One region of the Paenibacillus sp. y28 genome, then DNA from elsewhere that is predicted to be linked to it. Evidence: riboswitches for the same ligand, from Rfam matches in the RefSeq annotation. Region 1 holds a riboswitch; each other region holds the start of a gene.
What was found. Region 1 has a riboswitch for cobalamin ahead of metE (5-methyltetrahydropteroyltriglutamate--homocysteine S-methyltransferase). Riboswitches for the same ligand answer to the same signal wherever they lie in the genome.
Positions count from the first base shown of each region.

Region 2: another riboswitch for cobalamin. It lies ahead of nrdI (class Ib ribonucleoside-diphosphate reductase assembly flavoprotein NrdI); the one in region 1 lies ahead of metE (5-methyltetrahydropteroyltriglutamate--homocysteine S-methyltransferase).
Region 3: another riboswitch for cobalamin. It lies ahead of WBG83_RS12750 (ABC transporter substrate-binding protein); the one in region 1 lies ahead of metE (5-methyltetrahydropteroyltriglutamate--homocysteine S-methyltransferase).

Region 1 covers NZ_JBBBNV010000023.1:20,157-27,566, forward strand. The annotation lists gene WBG83_RS16910 (hypothetical protein) at 1-278, shown strand, start outside; gene WBG83_RS16915 (DUF6630 family protein) at 298-756, shown strand; gene WBG83_RS16920 (hypothetical protein) at 948-1,385, opposite strand; gene WBG83_RS16925 (rod shape-determining protein) at 1,589-2,665, opposite strand; gene metE (5-methyltetrahydropteroyltriglutamate--homocysteine S-methyltransferase) at 3,058-5,334, opposite strand; cobalamin riboswitch at 5,508-5,703, opposite strand; gene WBG83_RS16935 (energy-coupling factor ABC transporter ATP-binding protein) at 5,826-6,719, opposite strand; gene cbiQ (cobalt ECF transporter T component CbiQ) at 6,721-7,410, opposite strand, start outside.
Region 2 covers NZ_JBBBNV010000019.1:84,115-91,524, reverse strand. The annotation lists gene nrdE (class 1b ribonucleoside-diphosphate reductase subunit alpha) at 1-2,012, opposite strand, end outside; gene nrdI (class Ib ribonucleoside-diphosphate reductase assembly flavoprotein NrdI) at 1,999-2,358, opposite strand; cobalamin riboswitch at 2,598-2,807, opposite strand; gene WBG83_RS15465 (hypothetical protein) at 3,303-3,464, opposite strand; gene WBG83_RS15460 (5'-deoxyadenosine deaminase) at 3,687-5,021, opposite strand; gene WBG83_RS15455 (PucR family transcriptional regulator) at 5,074-5,406, opposite strand; gene WBG83_RS15450 (PucR family transcriptional regulator ligand-binding domain-containing protein) at 5,333-5,587, opposite strand; gene WBG83_RS15445 (helix-turn-helix domain-containing protein) at 5,856-6,743, shown strand; gene WBG83_RS15440 (glycoside hydrolase family 88/105 protein) at 6,772-7,410, opposite strand, start outside.
Region 3 covers NZ_JBBBNV010000014.1:4,413-11,822, forward strand. The annotation lists gene WBG83_RS12725 (class I SAM-dependent methyltransferase) at 1-357, opposite strand, end outside; gene WBG83_RS12730 (ABC transporter ATP-binding protein) at 373-1,155, opposite strand; gene WBG83_RS12735 (ABC transporter ATP-binding protein) at 1,152-2,087, opposite strand; gene WBG83_RS12740 (ABC transporter permease) at 2,115-3,002, opposite strand; gene nikB (nickel ABC transporter permease) at 2,999-3,940, opposite strand; gene WBG83_RS12750 (ABC transporter substrate-binding protein) at 3,942-5,543, opposite strand; cobalamin riboswitch at 5,873-6,077, opposite strand; gene WBG83_RS12755 (DUF445 domain-containing protein) at 6,300-7,410, shown strand, end outside.

The sequences.
Region 1 (7,410 bases):
CCTCGGAATTAGGCAATTCTCTGGAATTCGGCGACTTCAGATTTGCATTCTACCCTTATGAAATGCTGTTCCTGCTCCATATAAGAAAAAAGCTGGGGCTGCCGGTCCCTAGGCTCGCTGACGATTTCCTGTTGAATACGCCGGAAGCGTGTATGGAATTCCAAGCTCCTGAGCCTTATCCGGAATGGGACCCTTCGCTGCGTCTCATCGATAACTTTTACCGCAAACACTATCCCGATTATATTCCGAACCGACACGGGGCTTTGTTTCAAGCATAAAGGAATGGAGGACATCCACATGTCTGCTAAACATATCGTCCCCTTCATATTTGAAGATAAAAAAGATGTAGAAGCCATTCTAGGCGATTCAAAGACGTTCGACATACACGAGGCCGTGTTGGACTACGGACTGTCCACAAAAAAGCTCCTCTATCTTGATTATAAAGGCGAGGAAGGGAACGAAATCGTCCACTATATGTTGGATTATGAATCCCTGCATAACGTTGAATTAGCTGCTCAGGATGAGCTTGAGGAATTAGGGGATCATGACGACTATGAATATTTACCCGAGAAAATCAAGGCGGTCAACAAAATCATAGCGACACGGGGGTACGGATTGTTCACTTACCCGACCTTTAGCGACTACTACGCCCTCTTCATCGCCAAGCTCGAGCATAAAGCAGAATTGCTGCGGGTGGATCTGCTTCTGGATGATGATATCCCCGAGCAGGAAAGATTCATACAGTATTATGACTGAATGATTGAATGCTTGAATGGTTGAACTATAAAAATAGAAGCAGTGTGATAGATTTGCTTTCTCTCAGCTCGCTGCTAAATACAAGAAGATGCCGGGCAGCTGATGTCCGGCTCATTTTCCAATTTTTATAGACCAAGCTCAAGGATGATTTGTGAAATTACCTTTGATTATTACTAAGCCGGCCGGTTTCTTTATTCACGGCTTCCTGCGGCCGAAAGAATTGCGAGCAGCTTCTCGCTGTCCAATTTGCTCATTTTCCCGTACTTGTTATGCCCCTCGATCAATACCTCAATTGCAGCCTGGCCGGAAGAGACCCATACGCCAATTGTCAACGACTCGTAGGAGTCGGGATGCTCGGTGCCGACGGTTGTAATTTTGTAATCCGGCAGCCGGGACATTAAAATTTTTGTGTTTTCCCAGGGAACCTGCTGCAGCATATTCATAACCGCCTCCACCACCTTCGGCTCCTTGAGCAGCTGAACACTTTTGTCATCCCGACCGTCCGGCTTGCTGATTTGAAGATTGATGTTAGGCGCAGCGGAATCCTGCTGTAAAGCTTCTTTCGGACTGCACCCGGCCGCAATGCTCAGGATAAGCAAAAGTGCAGCAAGCACTGCTTTTTTCACCATGCTGTCCTCCTTACGCCTGACTTGTGGAATAATATAATAAATTTGCAAGAAAAATCTAGAAAAAGCACTCTCTTTACATAACGTGCTACCTCTACTTAAGGTTGCAGCTGCTGTCTCTTAAAGTGTCCGGCAGGGATGCGGCTTTTTTCCCCGCTCCATACTGTTCCTGCCTTTTCGCTTCTATTTTTGCTGATACCGGCCTTCTAGGAATTGGCTCCGGCTTGCTCCAAAACGTCATTCGCCTCCGGCGGATAGGAGGATTTTCTTGCAGAGCCGGCGGATGCGGCTCGTTCCGCCTTGTAGCCGAGCATTTTCCCGGCCCCTTGCGCAATGCATTCCATCGGCTGCTCGGCAACAAGAACCGGGACACCGAGTTCACTTTGCAGCCGCTGATCCAGCCCGTACAGCAGCGCCCCGCCGCCGCACAGCAAAATTCCCTGCTCCATCACATCCCCCGCCAGCTCCGGGGGGCACTGCTCCATCGTACGCCGGACACTCTCTACAATCGCAATCGTAAAGTGATTGAGTATCTCGTAAATCTCCAAAGCCGTAATCGATATCGTCTTCGGCAAGCCTTCAACCAGATCATTCCCGCGGACATCCATCCGCACCTCCGCTTCCGGCCAAATCGCCGAAGCCATATTTTTCTTGATCTCCTCCGCAGTACGCTCGCCAATGACCAGATTATAGGTCCGCTTCACATATTCGATGATGTCCTGATCCAGAGACATGCCGCCAACCGGAATATATTGGCTGACCACAATGCCGCCCAAGGCTATCAGGGCCACCTGGCTCGTCCCGCCGCCGATATCCACCACCATGCTCCCGATAGGATCTGCGACAGGCAGCCCTGCTCCAATCGCAGCCGCGAGCGGCTCCTCCACCGTGGTCAGCTTCTTGACTTTCTTGTGCACGACCATTTCCTCGACGGCGCGTTTCTGCACATTGGTCATGCCGCAGCGGACGGAGACGAACACCTGGGAGCTGCCGAACCAGCTGGCCCGTCCTTGTATTTTGCCGATAAAATGCTTCAGCATGGCGGACGCGATGTCGAAATTAGCAACGACGCCGTCCTTTAACGGGTACATCACCTCTATGTTCGCAGGAGTTCTTCCGATCATCGCATACGCTTCCTCGCCAAATGCCTGCAGCTCCCCGGTATCCCGGCGGATAGCCACCACAGACGGCTCCGCCAGCACAATGCCCTGGCCGTGCTGATAAATAAGTGTATTGGATGTGCCCAAATCTACCCCGTATCGTTGTTCAAACCTTTTAAACATACACACGCTCCTTCTCGCTGTTCCCGGTCTGTGCCTGGATGCGGTACGGTATCTTTCATACCATTCGGGATAGACCGCTGCGCTTTGGGGGTCAAACGGGAATAGGTGGAATGTTCCATTTTTGGAGTTCAAACTCGAAATAGGGCTTTCCGTCTTCTCCCTATCTCCTGTCATTTCCGCAAATCAAAAAAAGCAACCTCTCCGGAAACGCGATTTTATCGCAGTCCCGGGGGTTGCTGTACTATTTTTGGAAAGGATGAGCGCCCTGCAGCGTTTGGTAAAGACCGGCTGCGGCAAGAATAACCGCCCGCGGTCGCCTCATTTGTCGTTCAACTTCATAATGAAGCAGCTTCCGGCGTATGGCGCGGACATCTGCGGTAATGCACTGTTGCTTATTGCAGCTTCGCCCTGACCGCTTCGGCAGCCTGCACCATGTTGCGCAAGGATTTGACGGTTTCGTCCATGCCGCGTGTTTTCAGGCCGCAGTCCGGGTTAATCCAGAACAGGCTCGGGTCCAGCACGCGAAGGGAACGGTCGATCATCGAGACCATTTCTTCGACAGCAGGCACGCGCGGGCTGTGGATATCATATACGCCAAGGCCAATGCCTTTGCCGTACACCGTTTCCTCAAAGCTGTGAATCAGCTCTCCATGGCTGCGCGAGGTTTCAATGGAAATGACGTCGGCATCCATGTCCGAGATAGCCCCAATCATGTCATGGAACTCGCAATAGCACATGTGAGTGTGAATTTGTGTCGTATCCTTGACGGTGGAGGTAGACAGACGGAAAGCATCGACAGCCCACTGAATGTAAGCCTCCTTATCCTGCTGCTTCAGCGGCAGCCCTTCGCGGACGGCCGGCTCATCGACCTGAATCATTTCGATGCCTGCCTGCTCCAGCGCTTCCACCTCGGCGCGCAGCGCCAAGGCAATCTGGTAGGCCACCTGCTCGCGGGACAAGTCATCCCGCACGAACGACCAGTTCAGAATCGTCACCGGACCGGTCAGCATGCCCTTCACCGGCTTCTTGGTCAAGGACTGCGCAAATACGCTTTCCGTGACCGTCATCGGGGCGGTAAAAGCCACATCCCCATAAATGACAGGCGGCTTGACGCAGCGGGAGCCGTAGGACTGTACCCAGCCGTTTCTTGTAAAAGCAAAGCCCGCCAGCTTCTCCCCGAAAAACTCCACCATGTCCGTCCGCTCGAATTCGCCGTGGACGAGCACGTCAATACCGAGCTGTTCCTGTAATTCAATCCAGGTCCGGATTTGGGCTTCAATGAACTCGCTGTACTGCGATTCGCTCCATTCGCCTTTTCTCCATTTTTGGCGAGCCTGACGCACCTCTGCGGTTTGCGGGAAGCTGCCGATAGTGGTTGTCGGCAGCAGCGGGAGCTGCCATTGGGCCTGCTGCAGCGGTCGGCGGTCGGCAAACGGAAGCGCGCGGCCGAACTTCTGCTTCGTAATTTGTGCAATCGCCTGCTGAATCGCGGTCCGGTTCCGCTCCGGAGATGCATTAAGCTGCCTGCGGGCTTCCCGGCTTGAGGCCAGCTGTCCGGATACGGCTTCCGGCCCGTTCTCCAAGGCCTGCTTCAATACCGCAAGCTCCTCCAGCTTTTCTTCCGCGAAGGCAAGCGCATCCTTCAAGACAGGGTCCAAATCGGTCTCCGACCGGGTCGAGACCGGGACATGAAGCAGGCTGGAGGACGGCTGCACAATGAGCCGGTCAGCTGGAACGAACGCCGCCAAACGACCGGCAAGCCTGATCGCCTCATCCAAATCGGCCCGCCAAATGTTTCTTCCGTCAATCAGCCCGGCTGCCAGAACCTTATCCTGCGGGAAGCCGTGCTTTTGAAGCTGCTTCAGGTTCCGCCCGCGATCATGCAGGAAATCCAGTCCGATTCCCTGTACCGGAAGAGCGATGACCTGCTCGTAATAATCGACCGCATCAAAGTATGTTTGCAGCAGCAAGCTCAGCTTCGGTGCCGCCTGCTTCAGCTCCGTGTACACTTTATTCAGCAGCTCCACATCCCCGGCTGTGACGGTTGTGGATAAAATCGGTTCATCCACCTGAACCCACTGAACGCCCTCCGATTCCAGCTCCTGCAGCAGCTGTGCATACAGCGGGATGAATGTGGCAACCACCTCAGCCACCGGCGTGCTGCCGTAGCCTTTGGACAGCTTCACAAACGTCAGCGGCCCGAGGATAACCGGCTTGCCTTCAATGCCAAGCTGCTGCCTGGCTTCCCGGTAGGCCGCCAGCGGGCGGTTCTCGGTCAAGACCGGTACCGTATCATTCAGCTCGGGAACGATATAGTGATAGTTGGTGTTGAACCATTTGGTCATCTCGCAGGCAGCCGCCTCCTTGTTCCCGCGGGCCATGGCAAAATAGGTGGCCAGCGGAACCGGACCGCCCTCATAGGCAAAGCGCTTCGGAACGATACCGAACATGACGGCCGTGTCCAGCACATGGTCATACAAAGAGAAATCTCCGACCGGAATAAGCTCGATGCCTTTGTCCTGCTGCACCTTCAGATTGTCCAGCCGAATGGCCGTAACCTCCCGGACGAATTCATCCTCCGGCAGCTTGCCTGCCCAGAACTGCTCCAGCGCCTTTTTCCACTGTCTGTTTGCGCCAATGCGCGGATACCCCAAATGACTGCTTTTCATTTTTACCCAGCCTCCCATGGATTGGTTCAGTTTCTTGTCATCTATTGCCTAAATCTAAAATAGAAAACAAAAAAAGACATCATTTACCCCATAGAAAATAAAGGTAAAGATGCCTGCTGGTCTGTCGATCAGTAGCTCCCATCTTTAACACCTCCCTATCTCCCGTAGGTACTGCAGTGTTGTCAAAATAGGCAGGTCTCCTGGCTCCAGAATCCTCGCATGTCGCAAACCTTCCCAGTCCGACGGACCAGTGGCATTTCCTTGCGGCAAGCTCCTCTGTTACAGTGGCGGGACCGCGCCGGTGTTGCACCGGACTTCCCTTTTAAGCCTTGGCTGCTGCGCCAAAGCACCTATTTCCACGCTATGCGGTTGTTTTGGTCTATCTAGGTTACAATGAATAATAATACACATATTTATATTTTTATGCAACACCTAGTATTGCTGCCTTTGCTCCATGCAGCCGGATAAGCATGCCAGGCAATGATCATCCTCTATGTCCCGGCAAAGGGAAGGCGGTTCAAATACCGCTTCATTTCCTCCACCGTCCGGGGTGGAGCCGAATGCTCTCTCACCTGTTCGGGCAGCGCCTGCCACAGCTCAAGCAGCATCGGCAGCTCCAGCCCCAGCGCCGTAATCGCAGCCTCATTCCGAAACACCTGCTCCGGCGTGCCCGCCATGACGCACCGCCCCTGATCCATAACCAGGATCCAGTCTGCCCAGGCATAGGCCAAATTCATGTCATGGGTCGCCATCACGACGGTAATGCCGCTCTTGTGTACCCGATCCAGCTCCTCCATTAGCTGGCGCTCCGAGCCCCGATCCAAGTAAGCCGTCGGCTCGTCCAGCAGCAGCAGCTCCGGCTCCAGCGCCAAAACACCGGCCAGGGCGACTCTTTTTTTCTGGCCGAGGCTTAAGTGGTGCAGCGGCGTATCCGTCAGGCGGTCCAGCCCCATGGCATTGAGCACCTGCTTCACCCTGTGCCGAATATCCGCCTCCGCCACGCCGGCATTACGCAGACCATAAGAAACATCTTCCCCGGGCGTGTTCAAAATTAACTGCTGCTCCGGGTCCTGGAACACAAGCCCCACCTGCTGGCGCAGCTTCTTAAGCTGCTTGGCCTGGTAGGACAGCTCCGTCCCCTTCCACAGCAGACGGCCGGAGGATGGCCGGTGCAGGCCGAGGGCGTGCAGGAAAAATGTTGATTTGCCCGATCCGTTATGGCCGCAAATGGCCGTTCTGCAGCCGGCCGGGATACGCAGCGTCAACCCGTTTAACGCCGCGTTCGCGGCGCCGGGATAGCTGAAGACGACAGACTCCGCCTCCACAATCGGATGAGTGCCCTCCGTCAAAAAATCCATGTTGTCCGCCTTCGCGCGTTCATTCATCTTATCCCCTCCATCGCAACCACAGCTCCAGCAGGAGCAAAAGCAAGACGCCTGCGCCGCTTTCCGCCTTATAGCGGAAGGAAATCCCCTTCGGCTCGTACGGTGCCATCCGGATGTCGCCTGTGAAGCCCCTGGCCATTAAGCCGAAGGACAAGCCCCGGTACCGCTGCATCGTCTTGCCGAATATTCGCACAATAAGCAGCGCCGTATCGTTCAGCCTGCCTTTAAACCCGGCTTGGCCGCCCCGGGCCCGCTGGGCCGTATACATATCCCTCGCCGTCTGCGACAGCAGGAATATAAAGCGGTACATAATCAGCATCAGCTCCAGCAGCAGCGGCGGCAGCTTCAGCTTGCCCATCACTTGAAACAGATCCGGCATCGGCGTTGTCAGCGTAACGAAGAACATACAGGACAGGCAGGCCGCAATCCGGACAAGCAGCGTCAGCGCAGTCTCCAGCCCGGACTCCGTAACATAAGCCGTCCAGCCGCCTGCGGTGTACTGAATCAGCAGGGAAGCCCCGTCCGCGGCCTGCCCGGCCGGAGTCAGCTGCACAAGCAGCGCCGGCAGACTGGCCATATAGAACAAGCAGGAGCTTCCCAGAAGCATCAAATAAAACCGCGCCGGGATACGGGCATATCCGATAATCCAGAGGGACATCCATGCGCCAATCGCCAGCTGCACCACCGGGTG
Region 2 (7,410 bases), on a different contig from region 1:
TTTTTGGCGGCATAAATATAGTAACGGGCCAGCTGTCTCGTCGTCACGTCGCTGTTCACGTGCAGGACGGTCGAGATGCCTTGATCGATGTGCGTCTGAATTTCGGCAATCAAATCAATGACCTTGAACTGATCCATATTATAGGCGGATTTATAATAGAAGAAATTGTCGCGATTCAGGTAAGGCATCGGATAATACGTCGTTGAATTCGCGTAGGTCCGCGTTTCAATCGGCTCTACAATCGGCATGACACTGGAGGTGGCATTCTGAATGTAGGAGATGCTCTGCGTCGGCGCAATCGCAAGCCGGTAGGCGTGGTACAGGCCTTGCTTCTGCACCTTGGCTTTCAGCTCGCTCCAGTCCTGCGGGGACGGAAGCTCCATGCCTTCAAACAACGCCTTCGCCTTCTCCGAGACCGGACGGTAATCTTCGCGCTCATAGCGTTCAAAGTAGGTGCCCTTGGCGTATTCGGACTGCTCGAAGCCGTCGAAGACGATGCCGCGCGAGGCTGCGATGTCGGCGCTTTTCTCCAGGGAATAGAAGTTCAGTGCCATAAAGAAGGCTCTGGCGAATTGAATCGCGTCGCTGCTGTCGTAGGCGATGTTGTTTTTGGCCAAATAGCCGTGCAGGTTCATCGCGCCCAGCCCGACCGAATGCAGCTCGCGGTTCGCTTTGGCGACACCCGGCGCATTGGAAATGCTGGTCATATCGCTCACCGCAGTGAGAGCGATCATACCTTCATGGACGGATTCGCGGATTTTTTTCCGCTCCATGACGTTGGCGATGTTCAGCGACGCCAGATTACAGCTGATGTCCCGGCGGATAACATCGGACTGGCCGTAATCCCCGATCTCGGACGTTTCCTGAAGCTGGAAAATCTCCGTGCACAGGTTGGACATCTTGATTGTGCCGATATCCTTCAGCGCATGCCCTTTGTTGGCGTTGCTGCGGTTCATAATATACGGGTAGCCGGATTCCAGCTGAATGGTAGCAATTTTAATCAGCATGTCCCGCGCGCTCATGACTACTTTCTTTTTCACCCGGTCATCGGCAAGCAGGCGGTCGTACATTTCATCCATGTCCATGTCGTCCATATGCTGTCCGTACGCTTTGTAAACGGAATAGGGAGCAAATACATGCAGCGGCTCGTTGCGCTCCGCCAGCGTGTACAGCTTGTTCGGAACGATAAGCCCGATCGACAGCGTTTTGAGCCGTGTTTTCTCGTCGGCATTGATTTTTTTGCTGTCCAGAAACTCCATGACGTCCCAGCCGAAAATATTGTAATACCCTGCGCCCGAGCCTTTGCGCTGGCCCATTTGGTCGGCGTAGGAGAATGCATCCTCCATCAGCTTCAGCACCGGCATAATGCCCTTGGCCGCCCCTTCGACACCCTTGATCGGCTCGCCGCGGCCCCGCAGCTTGGACAGGTTGACCGCAACGCCGCCGCCGATTTTGGAAAGCTGCATACACGTCCCAATGCCGTAGTTAATGGAATTGAGCGAATCGTCCAGCTCCAGCAGGAAGCACGATACCATCTCGCCGCGTCTGCTTTTCCCGGCATTCAGGAAGGTCGGCGTAGCCGGCTGCAGCCGGCGCTCCATCATCGAACCGGCCAGCGCGCGGGCCGCCTCCATGTCGCCACGGGCCAGATGCAGCGCTACAATCGCAACCCGGTCCGGATAATGCTCCAGATAAAGAGAGCGGTCATTGCTTTTGACGGCATAATCGGTATAAAACTTCGACGCAGCCATATACGAAGGAAATTCAAAACGGTATGCATGCGTAATGCCATAAATTTCTTCTACCTGCGCCAGCGTGTAGGTTTCGAGCACATTTTCGTAGAAGTCTTCCTCAATCATATATCGGATTTTATCGGCTGTCGTGGCAAAATGAATGCTCTTCTCACGGACTTCCTCCATGAACGCCTCTACGGCCTCACGGTCCTTATCCAGTTGGAAAAAGCCGTCCTCGGTCCGCTGCATGAGCATGTTGTTCAGTTCAATATGACGCAACTGCGCTCACCTCCTGTTTGAATCGTTCTACATCCTTCATTGTTCCGGCCAGCTCGAACTTGCTCAGCACCGGGACGCTGTACAGATCCGCGATCCGGTCGGCGCTGCGGGCGAAGCCTTCGCCCCAGTTGCGGTTGCCGCTGGCCGAAACCCCCTTCAGCTTCTGATGATTACGCTTCAAGAAGGAGAGCGTCTTATCCGGCGCCTGGCCGAAGCCGGTTGTATACGTTACGAGCACGAACGGCTCGTCGATAATCATTTCGTGATCAATCGGCACCGCCTGCATATTCAGCTTGCCGATGAATCTTTTTACATTCCCTGTCTTGGAATCGTAAACGATAAGCATTATGTAGTCTCCCTTTCCCTATCCCCTGCGCCCGGAACACCCTCCGCCGATTGTCCGCAAGCCGGTCTTGTTTATTCTTGAAATAAAAAGCAATGCCGTGCATGCAAGCGGAATTCACTGTTATCCAGCGAAAAAGGCGCATCAGCGACAGGCGTGCCGGATGCGCCGAATACAGGCAGGGCTTATTCAAGCCTGACAAGTAAACCGACGTAACGGACACCTTCCTATCGACCGTAGGGGTGTGTCAATGTGTGCGGGCAGGTCTCCTGGCTCGGGGCACCTTGCGATGGGTCCGCCTTCCCGGCATCAAAGCCTTGCGCCAGTGGCTGATTGGACCGAATCTGCTCCCTTACAGTGGCGGGACCGCGCCGGTGTTGCACCGGACTTCCCTATTAAGCTTTTTTCACGATAGCTCCAGATTAGAAGTCACTCGCTCACGCTCATAAACCCGCTTCTAGTCTAGCTTCTTAACGGCCGGTGTCCTTGCACAAGGACCGCAAACCCGCTATTTGGTGAAAAAAGCACCCGTCACAACCATATGTAGATTGCTTTAAATAATTTATATCAATATCTTGTGCATGTCAATTGGTTCGAAAGCCTATTTTTCTACTAAAAATCATACGTGATCCTCTGAATGCGCCATACTGCTCCGTTTTACGGCAAACCACAAAAACAAACTTTTTTTCGATCCAAAAAATGTAAATCGCCGCCATCCGGCATCCCGCGCGGGTTTGGCGGATTCAGAGGCCGATTGTGGATACGCTGTCATCAGCGATTCAAAAAATAGGCGGCGCTTTTGTCCAAAACATGCACATCGGCATGAATGGGTCTCAGGTACCTTGACCGCAGAAAGGGACTCGTTCATCGGTTTCTATCACCGGAAAAGGTCACTGCGCGCCCAGAGGGAGCTTTGCGGGTGATAACAACTACGGGGAGCGGAACCGCTAGTCGGATCGCCAAATGGCCGCCCCATAGCTGGAGCAGCCCCTATTCAGCAATCCGCCCGTCCATGGCGCGGGCAAACAATCCGTCGTAAACACCGTTTTCATATCCAGCCTTTGATCCAGCAGCTTGATTGAACCAATTGATCCGGACGCTCCGATCATCGCTCCTCGCTCATGTCACCGGGGCCTTAGCGGCGGCCGGGAGGACAGCCGTCAATCAGCCCCCAATCCCCCGGGGCCAGCACCGCCTCCCGCTTCTTGCCGGCCCAGATCCCCAGCAGCTCATGCCATTCCATATCGGCTCCCCCCATCGGGTACAAACTCCGGCGCTGCCGCCGTACAACACACCGGATAGACGGCGCTTCCCCTCACAACAGCGGTTCCTTATCCTCCAATACGTTCCAGCAGCCGCCGGATGCAGCGGTCCGTCTCTGCCAGCACCACTGCTTTATCCACCGTCAGCACCGTTTTGTTCTCCATTACAATATTGCCGTCAATCAGAACCGTATCCACATCGGCGCGGCCCGCCGCGTATACGAGCCGTGAATACACATCCGCGTCATAAGCGGGGTACGCATGAAACTCGTTCAAATCCACAAGCTGCAGGTCCGCTTTTTTCCCCGCTTCAATGCTCCCGATTTCACGCTCAAGCCCAAGCACCTCTGCGCCGCCTATCGTCGCCATCCGCAGCGCTGTTTTGGCATCCATCGCCCTTGGCCCGTGTTTCACCTTATGCAGCAGCGCCGTCAGCTTCATCTCCTGGTACATGTCGAGCGTGTTGTTGCAGGGAGCCCCGTCCGCCCCAATCCCCATAGCAATCGAGCGGGTCAGCAAATCCGGCACCTCCGCTATGCCGGAGGCCAGCTTCAAATTCGACCCCGGACAATGCGTCAGCTTAACCCCGCGATCCCGGACGATCCGCTTCTCCTGCTCGTCGAGCCATACCCCGTGAGCCAGAACAAGGCGCGGCGTGGCAAGGCCGATATGGTCAAAATAAACCACATTGCGCATCCCCAGCTCCCGCTCGACCAGCTCAATTTCGCTGCGGTTCTCCGAGGCGTGCGTATGCACCAGCACCCCGTACTGCTCCGACAGGTCGCGTACTCCAAGCAAAAGCCGCTCCGTGCAGGACAGCACAAACCGGGGGCAGAACGCATAGCCGAGACGCCCGCCGTCGTAACCGTGCCACCGTTCCAGCAAATCGACGCTTTCCTGCATCGAACGGTCTGTATCCTCGGCAAGCGACTCCGGCACGTCCTCGCCCCGGTCCATCATCACCTTGCCGGAAATCGCCCGAATTCCGCTCTCTGCCATAGCCCGAAAAGCGGCATCCGCGTGACGGACCGTTTCCATGTCCAGAATGGTCGTTGTGCCGCTGCGGATCAGCTCCCCGATGCCAAGCAGCGCCGAGTAAAAAACGGACTCCTCATCGTGAGCGCCCTCCAGGGGCCAAATCCGTTTTTTCAGCCAGTCCAGAAGCTCCATATCGTCCGCCCGCCCGCGGAACAAGGTTTGGCACAAATGCACGTGAGTTTGAATAAAGCCGGGCAGCAGCACCTTGCCGCCGGCGTCGATAACCCGGTCCGCCGCAGCGTTCAGCTCTGGCGCAACCGCCTGGATACGTCCCGCTTCAATCCATACATCGCCAGTAAACACCTCGTCCTTGGCGTTCATCGTTACAAGCTGCGCGTGTTTAATCAATATGGATGGTTTGTTCATCAGAAGCCTCCTCCAGATGTCCGTCTTGGCCGTACGCGGCCCGGAACGGGCGTCAGCGGCCGAGGCCCATTCTGGCTGCCGACCTCAGCTCTCCGCTCCCTCGCGCGCCGGCAGGCTCGCCTGTAGACGCACGCTTTGCCACATGCACCGTCCCTTCTATACGGTGACGGAACAGAAAAGCCAGTTTCAAACGCAGCAAATCATTGACCTTCTTGAAATCAATACCAAGCAGCTCGCTGATTTTCTCCAGCCGATAGGCCGCCGTGTTGCGTTGAATGTACAGCTGCTTGGCTGCTTCCGCAATCTGCCCGTCATGCTCGATGAAGGTCTCCAGCGTTGCCGGCCGCGCCGCGCTCATCCAGCCTGCGCAGCAGCCCGACCGCATTCTCGGGCGCATCCTTCATCAGATAGGCGGTTGTAAACAGCAGCTCCCCGGCCTCAATCCAGTCGGAAATATCCGGTGCATCCATGACATTGACGGACTTCACGACCCGCATAACGCCAGCCCTGCCTGCAATGACCCGTCCCTCCGACAGTGGGTAAATTGACATTGCCTTAATGTGCAAGCCGCTCCGCCTCCCCGTACGTGATAAGAGCCAAATCTCTCCATCCGATGCACAATGTTATCTATATGTTATGTTTTATAACATTATTATATGACGATCCGCAGCGCAGGAGCAACGATAACTTTAAACTTTCTGAAAATTATATTCAAAACAAATACCACGTCTCCCGTGCATTCAAATCCGCAATCGCTTCTGTTCCGTTTCGTTCTGTTTATGTTGATTTGTGTTGATATTCCTTATAAACTACTTCATAAAGGGGGCCGAGACGATGAACCCGATGGTGTGGAACAGCTTTACCGTAGAGAATCAGCCTACAGTGCCGGGCATGCTGCGCGCCGAGCGTTACAAGCGGTCGTTCGGCTACCGGGTGAAGCGCTCCAGAGGCACTCGCGATTTTTATTTGACCTACACCTTATCCGGCTGCGGCTTGTTTCATCACGGCACCGACGTGCTGGAGTCCAGGCCCGGAGATATTACTGTCATTACTCCCGGAACCCCTCATCTGTATGCTGCTGACGATCAGGGGGATTGGGAGTTTTACTGGTGCCACTTCACACCGCGGGAGGAATGGATGCCTCTGCTGCAGCTGCCCGAGCAGCTCAAGGGGATTAAGGGCGGACACATCGGCAATGACGGTCCGGACACCGACTTCATCTGCGCCTTGGACCGTCTTGTGAAGTACAGCCGGGACACAAGCTTCATCGGGGAAAAGCTGTCCGCCAACGCGCTGGAGGAAGCGCTGCTGCTTATCTATAAACATAGCGAAACAGGAGTCCAGCGGCTGGACTCCCGTATCGGTCATGCGATTCAGCTTCTATCAGACAAATTCAACGAGCCGTTGTCCGTTCCTGTTCTTGCTGCTGCCGTCAATCTGTCCCCTTCCCGCTTCGCGCATCTGTTCAAGCAGCAAACCGGCGAATCCGTTATGGATATGCTGAACAAAATCCGGCTGCAGCATGCCCAGCAGCTGCTCGCCGTAAGCGACAAGTCCGTGGCTGAAATCGCGGAGGCGGCGGGCTACGGCAGCCCCTATTATTTCACACGCCAATTTACCGCCATGTACGGCTGTCCGCCCGCCGCCTACCGCAAGCAGGCCTCGCCGTCAGGAGCCGCTTCTGATGTAATCGGCTCTCGCCGCCCTGTGCCGGCAAAATGATAGCTTTTGCAGCACGCGGCCGCTTCGTTTAATCGGCGGATTCGGCCAAAAACCGCTCCAGCTTCAGCGCTTCAAGACCCGCCAGCAGAATGATGCCGATTCCGTGCGTGTCGTCAAGCAGCCAGGAGAGCTCATCCTTGTAGTAAAGCTTATTGAATGAAAAGCCCGAGCCCCGGCATACCCCGTAAATATGGCCGTGCTTATCGATTGCAAGCCTCCGTAGACCGTCCCAGCCCTTGGCTGCGGCAGCGCTGTATGGGCCGGGGTTCGTCAGCCAGCCCTGCCGCACTCCCCGGGCAAAGGCGTAAATGAACATCGAGGTGCATGACGATTCCTCATACGATTCCGGGTCGGTCAGCACCTGATGCCACAGGCCGTTGCCGCCCTGCAGCGCCAAATAGCCGCCGCACAGCTCCCGGTAAAACTGCAGCAGCTCCCCGCGCAGCTCATGCTTCTGCGGCATAACTGTCAAGAGCTCCGTCAGCGAGAACAGTACCCAGCCGTTCCCCCTGCCCCATGGCACCGTGTTCGGCTTATTGAATTTAAAGTCGTACACATGGTGCATAATGGACTGATCCGGCATAAACAAATAGCTTTTGTACAGCTTGAACTGTCTGGCCGCGTCCAGGAGCGCCTCCTCATTGCCCGTCCGGACGTAGTACCGGCA
Region 3 (7,410 bases), on a different contig from region 1:
CGGATACCCGGTTGCCGACCAATTGTGCCGGAATTCCTGGAACATGGCCGCCGACGGTTCGACGAGGGTAATCGTCTTCACATGCGGGGCAAGCAGCACAGTAAAGCCGCCGGTGCCCGGCCCCATCTCCAGAAGCCGATCCGCCGGATCCAGCTTCGATATCATTTGCTGCATTAATTCACCGGTGTACGGCGCCAGAGGATTACGCTCGTCGTAGAAGGATGCGTTCTCCTGCCAATAGTTCTCTTCCTCGGCATCGCTGCCGGTCCGTGCATCCCGCACCCCCGCCTGCTCCCAGGCTTGTATCCAGAACTCGGACGCTGTGAGCGCGGAGCCTGTCACAGGTTGACTGGTCATCGCCGATCCCTCCCTTCATTTGTTCGCTTCTAGCGGATACGCCCTGAAAGCCCGAACCAGCCGCTTCGTATAGGCATGCTTCGGCGCCTCCATTATCGCCTCACTGGAGCCAAGCTCCACAATTCGGCCCTGATGCATGACGGCGGTCTGCTGGCTGAAATGCCGTACCAGCTCCATATCGTGAGAAATTAGCAGAAACGAGATGCCCCGCTGCCGCTGAATTTGCTTGAGCACCTCCATCACCTGAGCCTGTACGGACACATCCAGCATGGAGGTCGGCTCATCCAGCACAAGCAATTTCGGATTCATCGTCAGCGCGCGGGCGATCACGACACGCTGTATTTGCCCCCCGCTAACCTGATGCGGATACCGGTGCAAAATATCCGTGCTCAGGCCCACCTGCTCCAGAAGCGCAGCCGCCAGCTCGGTCCCCGCTTCCTTATCCGCCAGTCGGTGCAGCAGAAGCGGCTCGATCAGGCTCTGAAGCATCGTCATCCGGGGATGCAATGCGGCATCGGGATGCTGGAATATAAGCTGCAGCTGTGGCCGAAGCGGGCGCAGCTGTGCGGTGGTGTAGGCGGTGATATCCTGACCGCCGAACCAGATTTTACCGGCATCGGCCGGGATCAGCTTCAGGACAAGCCGGGACAGCGTAGACTTCCCGCAGCCGCTCTCGCCTACCAAACCAAGCGTCCTGCCTTCCGGAATGGCAAACGAAACGTCCTGCACCGCCTCGGTCCGGCTGCGGTTCAGCCAGCCGCCGCGAAATGTTTTGCTCAAGCCCTCCACCCGAATCATGAAACGATGCACCTCACAGTCCGTTCGTCCGCTTGCTGCAGGGGCGGCTTCTGAACCGCGCATACCGCCTGCCGCTTCGTACAGCGGGGATAGAAGCTGCAGCCGGTCTGTTCCTCCAGCAGGCTTGGCGCTGAGCCTGGAATCGGGATCATTCCCGCCCCCGGCATAGAGCGCAGCAAGCCTTGGGTATACGGATGCTTCGGATCGCCCAGCACCAGGCTCGCCGGACCGAGCTCCACCAGCTGTCCCGCATACATGACACCGATTATATCGCACAGAGCCCGGGCAACATGGAGATCATGGGTAATCACGATCATGCCCGCTCCCGTCTGCTTGGCCGCCCGGTGCAGCAGCCCGATCACCTGATTGCGCACGAGAGCGTCAAGCCCCTTCGTCGGCTCATCGGCAATCAGCAGCGAAGGCGTTCCAGCAGTGCCGATGGCCGTCAAGATACGCTGCTTCATTCCGCCGCTCAGCTCGAAGGGATACTTGCGCAGCTTCTCTTCCGGCTCCGGCATATCCATCCGCCTGAGCAGCTCCGCCGCCTTGGCGCGCCTGGCCTTGGGCGAAACCAGCCCTTGAACGGCTTCAGCAATCTGATAGCCGACACGCAGCACCGGATTGAGCGATGTCGCCGGATTTTGCGGGATAAAGGCAATTTCCCGGCCGCGCAAGCGCCGCATCGCTTCGTCATCCAGTCCGGTCAGCTGCTCGCCCTTGAACAAAATAGATCCGGAAACCTTGGCATTGGAAGGCAGCAGCCGCGGAATAGACAGACCCAGTACGGATTTGCCGCTGCCCGTCTCTCCGATAAGGCCTGCAATTTGACCCTCCTCCACATCCAGAGCCGCATCGTCAACGGCCCGTACAACGCCGTTCCCGGTCCGAAACTGCACACTGACGTGCTGAATGGATAAAAGCTTGCCTGGCACAGGCTGTCCCTCCTTCCGTCTGCTTGGTCACGACAGCCAGGTTTTGTCCTGGGTCAGCTTGGAATCGAACGCGTCCCGCAGCGCATCCCCAAGTAAATTCATGGACAAGGCTACTGCAGCAATGCACAGCCCCGGCGCCACAATGAGATGAAGATGGCTTCGAAAATAAGATCGCGCATCGCTGACCATCACCCCCCAATCGGGTGCGGGCGGCTGCAAGCCGAGCCCGAGAAAGCTAAGAGAGGCGATAGACAAAATAACCCGGCCCAGCCGAATCGTAAACAAAACAAGAAGCGGTCCGATCATATTCGGGAGCACATATTTGCAAATAATATACGGATGCCCGGCACCGACAGCGCGAATGCCCTCGATATAGCTCTCCTCGCGAATTTTCATCGCTTCGCCGCGCACAACCCGGGAGAAATCCGCCCAGGAGGTGAAGATAAGCGCGATAAACAAGCTTTTGGTGCCCGGGCCAAGCGTGCCGGCAATCGCCAGCATCAAGCTTAAGCTCGGCAGGCCTTGAAACATGCTGATAAAGCTCTGCAGCCATTCATCGACTCGGCCGCCGAAATAACCGGCCGCCGTTCCAATAACGATGCCTATCAGCATCGTTGTCGCCGTTACAGCCGCCGCCAGTACAATGGATATACGGCCGCCGTACAGCAGCCTGCTGAACACATCTCGCCCGAGTGTATCTGTCCCCAGCAGATGGGTAGCCGACATCGGGGCAAGCCGCTCGGACATCTTCACCTGCACCGGATCATAGGGAGCAAGCCATGGTGCCAGCAGGCTGCAGAATAGAACAACCGCCAGCACTCCCACAGCAATACAGCCCGAAATATTCAGCGCCCGCCCCAGTCCTCTCAGCCGATCGGTGAGGGGAAGCCGTTCTCCCGTACGACGCACGATCATTTCAGCTTCCCTCCCAGCTTCATCTGCGGATGTATAAAACGGTAGGAGATGTCTGTCAGCAGATTAAACAGCACATACACCGCTCCTGTAAAAACAACGTAGCCTTGAATCACCGGATAATCCCGGCGGTAAATGCCTTCCACGGCGAATCTGCCAATCCCCGGCAGCGCAAAAATAACCTCGACAATTACAGAACCGCCGAGAATCGAACCGAAATACGTCCCGATCACTGTTACAAGCGGAATAAGCGCATTACGGATCGCATGGCGCAGCACAATGCTCCGCTCTCGCAGGCCTTTGGCTTTGGCGGTCAACATATAGCTCTGGTTCATGACCTCCAGCAGGGATGCCCGGGTCAAGCGCATCAGAATCGCGCTCGTTCCGGCGGCCAGCACGATAGCGGGCATAATCAGATGCTTCCAGGTGCCGTAGCCGCTCGTGGGCAGCAGTTGGAGCTTCTCCGAGAACAGCGTAATCAGCATAATAGCCAGCCAGAAGCCGGGAATGGAGACAACGGTCAATGCTATGGCCCTGCCCGCATGATCCAGCCAGCTGCTGCGCCTCAGCGCCATCAGCATCCCGAGCGGAATGCCCGTCCCTGCAGCGAAAACAACCGCCAATACCGCCACCGAAAGTGTAACCGGCAGGCGGCGGGCAATCTCGCCGCTTACCGAGTCCTTTGTCATATAAGAGGTGCCAAGGTCACCCTGTACCGCCCGGAGAAGCCAGCGGCCGTATTGAACCGGCAGCGGATCGTTCAGGCCGAGCTCGGCCCGCTTGGCATCAATCTCTTCCTGCGTCGGCTCTCTGACCCCGCTCATGCTTAGCGACTCTACCGCCGGATCGCCTGGGGAGATGACGCTTAAAACAAATGCAATCATCGAGATGCCCAGCAGAACCGGAATCGCAGCGGCAATTCTGCGGAGGAGGTACGCCATTTTACTTCGCCCACTCCAGCTGCGAAAGGGTTGTTCCGTAAATCGTCGCCTGATAGCCTTTAATTTTTTTGTTATACGCAATCAGGCTGGCATCGTTAAACAGTGCAATTGTCGGCAAATCGTCGGCCGAAATTTGCTGCAGCTCATCGTACAGTTTCTTGCGCTCGTCCATGTCCAGCACGCCCGCAAGCTGCTTCACCAGCTCATCGGCATGCGGATTGCTATAGCCAAGGCCGTACGTTTTGTTGCTGGAGCCTTCACTGGACAAATAGTTGGTCAAAATCGTGTACGGATCGCCGTTCGGCAAGCCTTGAGTGCTCAGCGCCAGATTGTAATGGCCCTTGGCCTGCGCGTCCTTGAAGGCGGCGCTGTCCAAAATCCGAATCTCTACATCCAGACCAAGCTCCTTGAATTCCGCCTGCAGCAGCTCAGCCTGCGCCTTGTACGGATAACGGTCCAGACCATAGGTAGGCACGAGCAGATCGACCTTTTCCCGTTTGCCGCCCAGCACCTCGGCCGCCAGACGCTTCGCCTCCGTCACATTGTATTCGACCGGAATATCTTTATAAAAAGGCGACGTAACGTTCAGCAGATTCACTGTCGGCGTCGGATAACCAAGATACAGCTCCTTCACCAGCTGCTGGCGGTCAATAGCGAGACTGAGTGCTCTGCGCATCCTCACATCGTCAAAAGGAGCTTTTCGCCCGTTAACCTGAATATAGTGGGAAATCGTAGATTTGGTCGCTGACAGCTCAAAGCTCGGGTCCTTAACCAGCTCCTTGGCCAGAGCCGGAGGAATAGCCCCAATATCCATAACCCCCATAATTTCACCGGATTTCAGCGCAGACAAGCGGGTATCCGGATCAGGAATGACACGGACGCGGATACGCTTCGTTTTCGCTTTTTCCCCGTAATAGCCGTCGTAGGCTTCCAGCAAGGAATATTGGTCCTTTTGGTGCTCGATCAGCTTGAACGGTCCCGTGCCCTGCGGCAGCCCGTTGAAGTCGCCTTGGGCGTCAAAGTTTTTCGGGCTGTACATCGGGCTTGCAAAATTGACCATCGAATACGGCAGCGTCGGCTGCGGATTATCGAATACAAGCTGGAACGTCAAATCATCGACCTTCACCACATCCTTCAGGCTCGGATAGGTGCTTTTCATGTTCAATGTATAAAAAGGCGAGGTTTTCGGGCTGACCTGCTTGTACCGGTTGAAGTTCGCAAGGACCGCGTCCGCGTTGAATTTCTCCCCGTCATGGAACGTGACATGTTCCTGCAGCTTGAAGGTCCAGGTTTTGCCGTCCTCCGACATGCTCCAGGACTTGGCCAGCTTCGGCGCCGGCTTGCCGTCTTCGCCGGATGTAATCAGCGGCTCCCATACGTACAGAATCGAGCTTGTATAATAAGCGTCCTTCGGCCCTGGGGCGAGATCGCGGTGAGCAGCCAGAACAACCTCCTCCGGCTGCCGGGACGCCGTTCCCGTCTGCTGCGGATCACCCGCCTGCGGAGCAGCGCTGCTGCAGCCGAAGACAATCATCATTATGCACGTCCATAGAACAACCAGCGCCGCCGGTTTCAAAATGTGTGACATGACCAGATTTCTCATGTTTCCCTCTCTCTTGTCCGTTGCTCGAACATATTATTCGTAATTATTACGATTAACAATATACCAAATTGGGCTTGCTTTGAAAAGCACCTTTGCTCTTATTGCTCTTATTGCTCTATTGCTTATTGCTCTCTTTCTTTATTTCAATTCGTTTGATTCGTGCCGCGTTCATCTCTTCCGCTTAATCCCCGTCAAATTGCAGGACAGCTTCGCTTCTGGCGGCAGCAAAAAAGACATCTCTCCCCCTCCGCATGAAAAAGGTAAAGATGCCCATAGGTTTACTATGCCCCTGTGGCCGTCCTAACACCTCCCTATCTCCCGTAGGTAACGCAGTGCTGTCGAAACAGGCAGGTCTCCTGACTTAAGCGTCATCATTGCAGGCTGTCTTCCCGGCCGCTCAGGCCAGTGACGTCTATTGCTGCAACTCTGCTAATACAGTGGCGGGACCGTGTCGGCATTGCACCGAGCTTCCCTTTTAAGCTTGTGCCGAAGCAGCCCTTCGGCGAAACAAGCACCTGTTTCCGTTATTCGATTGTCCTACATCCTTCGTTAATCATAAACGAACCTCCAGGATTCGGCAAGAAATTACAGCCGAAAATGTGATTTTCGGTGGAATTCGGCAAAATAACAAGATATTATTTACCTGAATGTACTAATTTGACCCTCGAACGAGCTATACTAGAGCTGGACACTTTTTTTTGCAGAAGCAGCATTGCTGCTCTAACCATTACTTGTATGATTAAAGGTGGAACTGTCATGGCCAAAAAAGAAACAAAGCATATCGCCACCCTGTCCTTAGGTGTCATGGCCGCGGGGTTCGCGGCAACCATTCCGCTGCAGGATGCAGCTTGGGGAAGGCTGCTGCAGAGCGGCTTTGAGGCCGGACTGGTCGGCGGGCTGGCCGACTGGTTCGCCGTCACCGCCCTGTTCCGCCACCCGCTGAACATTCCGATCCCGCATACCCGCCTGCTGCCCAAGAACCGGGACAAGCTCACGGATGCGCTCGTCTCCGCGCTGGAGACCCATCTGCTCAACAAGACAAGCATCGAGGACAAAATCCGCCAGCTTCAGCTTACGTCCCGCTTGCTGGATACAGCCGAGACGGAGCTGCAGAAGGACAGCGTGAAGGCCGGTATCCGGTCTTTTCTGAAGCATACTGTGGACAGCATCTCAGCGGATGCTTGTGCGGGCTGGCTGCAGAAAGAGCTCGCGGCGCTTATCCGGTCTGTAGAGCTGAGCGGCACCGTCGATTGGATGGCCAGGGAGCTGGTGAACCGCCGGGTCGAGGAATCCGTCCTGGACTTTGCAGCCGATAAGGCGGCGCAGTGGGTGCTTCGCGAGCAGGTTCGCTTGTCGCTGGGCCGGATGGCGATCCAGGCCATTGAGCGGCTGGAGCTGAGCGGGATGATGGCATTTGCCGTGAACGCGTTTGTCGGCTTTATGAACGAGGAGAAGCTGGGCGGCATCCTGCAAAATCTGATTCTCTCCACCCTGAATGATCTCCGAACACCCGGTCATCCCGGGAGAACCCACATGCTGGATGCGATTCGGACCGAGCTTGCGGCGCTGGGCTCCAATCCGAACGTAAACAGCCACCTGGAGCAATGGCGGGAGAAGCTGATTGAGAGCTTCATTACGGAAGAGAAGCTTGCCCGTGTTCTAAACGTGATCAAGGAACTGCTGATGGAGTGGATTGAGCAGCCGGAATTTGCGGACACAATCATCGTCCCTTTCTTATCCGGGCTTATCGAGAAGGCTAGAAACAACCCGGAACGGCTGCAAGCCGCGGATCAATGGCTCGTCGCCAAAATCATGGGCTTTATGGAGCGCAATTATTCCAAAATCGGCGATTTGGCCCGCGAGAACA